DNA from 3 places in the Shewanella vesiculosa genome. Region 1 is predicted to be linked to each of the others. Evidence: predicted binding sites of a transcription regulator. Region 1 holds the regulator's gene; each other region holds the start of a gene.
The links. The regulator sigma-54, encoded in region 1, starts transcription at its own class of promoters, with help from an activator protein. The targets are predictions, from matches to a motif close to GTTGGCACGNNNNTNGNNT.
Positions count from the first base shown of each region.

Region 2: the regulator sigma-54 is predicted to act here: its motif matches at 1,521-1,539, upstream of GW828_RS17400 (flagellar hook-length control protein FliK).
Region 3: the regulator sigma-54 is predicted to act here: its motif matches at 1,285-1,303, upstream of GW828_RS14930 (PA2169 family four-helix-bundle protein).

Region 1 covers NZ_JAACSD010000004.1:209,015-211,295, forward strand. The annotation lists gene lptB (LPS export ABC transporter ATP-binding protein) at 1-324, shown strand, start outside; gene GW828_RS03200 (RNA polymerase factor sigma-54) at 468-1,952, shown strand; gene hpf (ribosome hibernation promoting factor) at 1,977-2,264, shown strand; gene ptsN (PTS IIA-like nitrogen regulatory protein PtsN) at 2,267-2,281, shown strand, end outside.
Region 2 covers NZ_JAACSD010000020.1:42,779-45,059, forward strand. The annotation lists gene GW828_RS17400 (flagellar hook-length control protein FliK) at 1-1,336, opposite strand, end outside; gene fliJ (flagellar export protein FliJ) at 1,632-2,084, opposite strand; gene fliI (flagellar protein export ATPase FliI) at 2,090-2,281, opposite strand, start outside.
Region 3 covers NZ_JAACSD010000013.1:119,924-122,204, reverse strand. The annotation lists gene GW828_RS14940 (hotdog fold domain-containing protein) at 1-47, shown strand, start outside; gene GW828_RS14935 (CsbD family protein) at 349-540, opposite strand; gene GW828_RS14930 (PA2169 family four-helix-bundle protein) at 783-1,232, opposite strand; partial or broken gene GW828_RS14925 (outer membrane beta-barrel protein) at 1,777-2,058, shown strand.

The DNA of each region.
Region 1 (2,281 bases):
GGCATGTCGTTGTCTGGTGGGGAACGTCGTCGAGTAGAGATAGCGCGCGCGCTGGCCGCTAATCCTAAATTTATTTTGCTCGATGAGCCTTTTGCGGGGGTTGACCCTATTTCTGTCATCGACATAAAAAAAATCATTCAACAGCTTAAAAACCGCGGCTTAGGGGTATTAATTACCGATCATAACGTACGTGAAACCTTAGACGTCTGTGAGCGCGCTTATATTGTCAGCCAGGGCAATTTAATTGCCGAAGGCACACCTGATGAGATATTGAGTAATCAACAAGTTCGGGCTGTGTACTTAGGTGAACAATTCAAGCTATAGTTACTTTACTGGCCTTTTAGTCTATCTAACTCATTTCATTGAACGATATCTAAATAGCGTTAAATGTCATTGATGTATGTGACAATCGATTACAGTTTTCGAGATTGTCATTTTTATGGAAATCATCTAGGGATAAGCGGTAAATGAAAGCGTCACTCCAACTCAAAATGGGTCAACACTTAACCATGACCCCTCAATTGCAGCAAGCGATCCGCTTACTGCAATTATCGTCATTGGAGCTACAGCAAGAAATCCAACAAGCATTGGACTCAAACCCATTGCTTGAAATAGAAGATGAGTTTTCTCAAGCAAAAGACTCAGTAAAAGAAAGTCGCGACCAATCGGACACCGACTTTAGTGACAACAGCGTGGTCAATATAGAAAAAGACACCTCAACAGTCGACACAGCAGAATCCATGACCAAAGAAACCATGGATGATTTAGCTATGGATACCACATGGGATGAAGTGTACACCGCCTCACCAATGTCAGGTTCAGGCAGTGCTAGCATGCGCGATGATGATATGCCATTCCAAGGTGAAACGACTGAAGGCTTATATGAGCATTTAGAGTGGCAAAAAAATCTCACGCCATTTTCTGACACAGATCGAGCAATTGCTACCGCGATCATTGATGCCATTGATGAACGCGGCTATTTAACCCAAAGCACTGAAGATATTCTCGAAGCCATGGGTGATGAAAGTGTTGAACTAGATGAAGTTGAAGCGGTATTAAAACGTATTCAACACTTTGATCCCGTTGGTGTTGCCGCACGAGATTTAAGCGAATGTTTATTCATTCAATTAGCCCAATATGCCGACACAACCCCACATATAGACAATGCCCGTCTGCTCATTAAAGACTATTTAGATTTAATTGCTGGGCGCGATTTTAGATTATTGATGCGCAAAACCAAGCTCAAAGAAAACGAGTTGCGTGACGCAATCACCTTAATCCAGTCACTTAACCCTCGCCCGGGCTTGTTAGTCACCGCTATTGATGACGAATATGTTATTCCTGATGTAACCGTACTAAAGAAGAATGGCCGTTGGGTTGTAGAGTTAAACCCAGACAATATGCCTAAAATTGGCGTTAATCAACAATATGCAGCCATGGCTAGAAGCAGTAAAAACTCTGCCGATAGCCAATTTATTCGCGGTCATTTACAAGAAGCTAAATGGTTCATCAAGAGTATCGAAAGCCGCAATGAGACCTTATTGAAAGTCGCCAATTGTATTGTGCAATTTCAGCAAGGTTTCTTTGAATATGGTGAAGAAGCCATGAAACCTATGGTGCTCAATGATATTGCTGAAGCAGTAGAAATGCATGAATCAACTATTTCACGGGTTACCACTCAAAAATATATGCACACACCACGTGGGCTATTTGAATTAAAGTACTTTTTCTCTAGCCATGTCAGCACCGACGATGGCGGAGAATGCTCATCTACCGCTATTCGTGCTTTTATCAAAAAACTGGTTGCAGCAGAAAACCAGCAAAAGCCATTAAGTGACAGTAAAATGGCCCAACTGCTGGCAGATCAGGGGATCAACGTTGCGCGTCGTACGATTGCAAAATACCGCGAAGCGATGCTCATTCCGCCCTCAAACCAACGTAAGAGTTTATAACCTACAAGGCAACGGAGGATTTTTATGCTTATCAATATGACAGGTAGAAATATCGACATTACCGAATCTTTACGTGAATACGTTCAAGGTAAATTTTCAAAGCTTGAACGACACTTCGATCAGATCAATAATGTACACGTTGTGCTCAATGTAGAAAAATTACAACAAAAAGCAGAAGCTAAAATCAACCTTAATGGTGCAGAGATTTTTGCCATGTCAGAAAGCACTGATATGTATGCTGCAATAGACGCCCTGATCGATAAACTCGACCGTCAGGTAATTAAACACAAAGAGAAGTATACAAAACACTAACGATGGAACTTTGTACC
Region 2 (2,281 bases), on a different contig from region 1:
TATCACGGGTTTGCGACTGAGCAACATGAAACTGTACTTGGGTTTGATCACCATGAATTTGAATTTTAACGGTTAAATGCCCAAGTTCCGGCGGATCTAAACGAATTTCAGCTTGCTGAATACCATTACTGACCATAGTAATTAACTGCTGCTTCATGACCGGAGAAAAGCGCTGGATCATCTCTTGCATTTGCGCACCATGATCGCCTTGCGGTTTCAACGATAACTGAAATTGTGGTACATCACTTTTATGTATCGGAGTAAAACTACTCTGATTTTGTAAAGCCTTAGTGTCGGTATCACCGATATCATTCACTGCGTCTAAACCCAAGTTAGCTGAATTTATATTGGCTGACAGTTCTCCTGATGCACGCTTGGTCGCTAGGGAATCTAGGACCACAGAAAAATCAGCTTTCGCCAGCATTTTGGCATTATCAGTATCTGATTGAATATTGCCATCAATACGAGTGCTATCACCTAAAATCGTCTTAGGGTCGGCAGATATCGCTGAAGAAGATGCAAGAGTGGCGCTAGCCTCCAAAAAATCGGTGCGGTCTAATTTAACAACCGCAGAATTAAGACCCGGAGAGCCGGCTTGACCTGGAACGGTGGTACTGGCGGCAATTGATTTATCAATTTGGTTTTGTTCTTCAGAGCTAAGGATACTTTTTGGGGAATCGTCACTACTGTCCATATCTGCAGACACCATCGCTAAAATGGATTCATCAACAACAGGCGCTTGTAAATTAAAGTCACTAATTAACTCGCTTAAGCCCTTAATGTCTAGTGCTTGTAAATCATTTTCAGATAAATTGGCAAATGCCATTAAGCTGGATATATCTTCAGGGCTAAGCTGAGAAAGAGCTTCTTTGGTAGAAAGAGAGTCAGCGGGTAAATCAATAGCATCAGTGAATAACGCCCCCATCTCTGACTGACTATCGCTATTCAGCTCATCAATAATACTGCTGTCAGGGTCGATCAAAGATATCGCGTCAAAACCAATATCTAATGTATCCACATGCGGCAATTCATTTCCGCCAGAGGAATGACGTTTATTTAATGCATCAGCCATATTAAGCTGAGCAAAAATCAATTCAATATCAGCATTTTCTTCAGTAGCTAAATCAAGGTCATTGGCAGCATCGACTTGATCCACTTCAGCGTCTAACGATACAGGTGCACTATTGGCGTTAGGCCGCGAAGCAAGTTCGGATTCACTCGCTTGATTAAAAGCAGACAAGAATGATGTATTTTCAACACCTTGCATGTTTCCTTTTGTACTAAGATCAGCAGATTTACTGCTATTTCCAAGTAAGATATTGCTCATCTGCTGCATAATCAGCTCCACTCAATCAAACAAAGTTAGGTCATTATCGTCTAACAAACAGCTATCAAATTACCTCGATGAATCATATGTCGATATTAGGTAATATCAATAGAGTCATTACAAACCTCATCATAAGGTTTCCACTGTCGCTTCGCTGACGATTTCTATTCCAATGTAAACTTAAATTTATATTAAGCAATTTAAGTGCCAATAAATATTAGTTGATAAAGTTTAGATAATAAATAGAGTTTGAACACGAACCAATCAAAAGGGATTGCGGTAAAACGAATGTTAGATTTGGAGGCTATGACTTAATTGATTTTTGACGGTAATATTGTTGCATAGCAAACTCATCTGACATTTTTTGTTCACGTTTTGCTTCTACGACCATAGCCTTTTTGGCTTTCTGAGCGAGTAACATTTCTACCGCTTTGCGTTTTTGTTGTTTTTCTTGCCAGTGAACTTGACGATAACCCACTTGTTTTTCGGCATCTTTAACCGCTGCAACTTGTTGGGTAATAGCACTATCAACTTGACGAATAAACTGATGAAACTGATGGTACTGATTAGCACGTAATGTCGTGCCCGTGTGCCCTTCCATCTGCTTCATGTAATCTAAACGGTAATTGTTTAGCGCATCGAGCTGCCCTTGGCGTTTTTGTTTTTCAAATTGAGCCGACTTGAGCTGTAATGCCGCTTGTTCCTCGGCAGCAGTCGCTAGCTTCAATACCGTTAATAATGGGTCTGTGCGAGTCATCTAGGTTATCCCTGACATTGAGCGGCAATTTGAGTCAACATCACTCGGCTTTCTTCAAATGAGACAGGTTCTTTAAACCCTTGACGTAAAAAAGCATTCATTGCAGGTTGTAAACGTATCGCATTATCAATCCGAGGATCACTGCCTTGTGAGTACGCGCCAATTGAAATCAGGTCACGATTTTGCTGATACAAAGA
Region 3 (2,281 bases), on a different contig from region 1:
TCCAAGGGCACATTAAACTGTGGATTTCACAGAAACCTCAAAAATAATTAACTAAAGGTTGTCTATATCCACAGTTTTTATTGAGTTTTTTATTCAACTGATTGAAAGGCATAATGTTAATAACGCTGTGCGCAAGCCAATATAAATCATCATAATGGCTATGCTCTATGATGACTGTAAAGCTCACAGTTAAGGTATTTCAGACGAGATTAGTCAGTTTAAATGGCAGAACTCACTCAATCATCTTGTTGATTAATAAGCAATAATATTCCCATCAGCTCAGAGAGTGTTCGAGTCTGAGCTTTAAAAGGCGTCATATAACATGACGCCTTTTTCATTGGTTATACGCTAAGAGTGTGACTTGTCGAATTCCTTTTTAGCCTCATCTTTAGCCATACCATATTTCTCTTGCATCTTACCTTGGAATTTCTCAAGTTTTCCATCGATTTCCTGTAAATCATCGTCGGTTAATTTACCCCAACGTGCTTTTAGTGAACCAGATGCCTGCTTCCATTTACCTTTAATAATGTCGTTATTCATAATTAAATACTCCTCCAGGTGAGAAAAATTCTGGGTCGCCGCAGTAGACATATCCATCTTAAATAATGACATCTTGGACAAAACCCACAGCCGATGATGTGTATTGATGATGTGGCTCGGTATTAAATACACATCAGCGACAGCTATAATTTAGATATATCCCTAATCCGTAGTCCGGCTTTAGAGATTATAACCAAGCATTCAAATACCCCGCCACAGGGCATTTACACAATGAACCAGTACTAGTTTTTCTGTAACTGTTGCAGAGTTTTCATTTCGTCGTGCATCGATTGCGCATCCGCTCGAATATTGGTCAGTATAAGCAATGCCTGGCCCTGTTGATTTTTATCGATTGCATCATCTAGCACTTCAAGCACCTTATCTTCAACTTCTTCAAGTTGCTTAATATAGGTGTAGTCTTCATCACTTGAGAACACTGCCACAAATTTGGTGTATATTTTGCGCGACTCTACCGCAAAAGAACTCCCATCTTCAATATCACCTTGCTCAGCAATGGCGAGTGGTTGTAATGCTTGAATCGCTGTGGCTTTTTTCGTGGCCATTTTGGTGAAAGTACTTTTGAGCGCTGGATTACTGACCTTCTCAATCGCGTCTTGGTAAAACTCGACACCAGCTCTCATAACTTGGATGACATCTGTTACATTCTCTACACTTGTTTTTTGATTTAACATATTCACTCCTGTTTTGACTGTACTACTAACCATTGTTAGCTTACTTTCTTAGATGCAATAAACACCCCAACAATAAAATAAACTTATCAACTTGATTTTATTGAAAAATAAAATCAACCTTGACCTGCTTAATCTATAAAAGATGAATAATTTACAAGGAATATGAAGTTTTTACACACACGGTTGTGGTTTAATTTACTCCCCAATAGAGAACATAAACTTGTCTGATATCTACATGATTGACTCAAGTCATTTAACCAAGCCTTGTGGAGTATTAATGTTTATTCCGGAGTGAATAACAGATTAAATAGCAATTAAGTCGTCAATGTTTATGCAGGTTTGTGGCAGCGCAAAAAGCTCACCTACTTAGCTCACTTCAACTCGAGTTAAGTGGTGGGATATGTAAGGAAAAAGACAATATTAGTGGGTACACTTATTTACCGCTGGTTTCTTAAACACTAGCGTACAAGCAAAAACATATAATCCAGAAGTAGATGTTGAAATTAACTTTGGTAACTAGGGCAAGAATTTAGCCGATGCAGATACTAATGGCTATTCCCTAGATTTATATTTAGGTTTGCCAATTTCAGACAACATCAGTCTTTATGTCCGTGGTGGTCAATTGTGCTACAAGACTGATTATTCGGTTCTTGGCGCTCGCGACAGCACTGATGATGAAGGTTTATTTGCTAGTGTTGGTGGTAGTTATCATATTAACGAAAGCTGGACCGCTGAGGTCGACTACACACCATATGACAGTGACTTAAACCTTGATAGTGCAACCGATGATATTGATGATGCTAATTTCTCAACCGATTTAAAATAGGCCTCGGTCGGGTTTAAATATAAATTTTAATCGTAGTGATTCGGGATAAATAGCCCCATGTTTTTATCCAAAGGTAATTATCAATGGCTTCAACACTAAAATGTGTTGGAGCTTTTTTAGATAACGATTCAGCCCGTAATATACTTTACAGCCAGTAAGCACATATCTAAATAATCTCTTATACCGTTTTATACAACCATAAAATGAAACAAAGGCGCTGGCC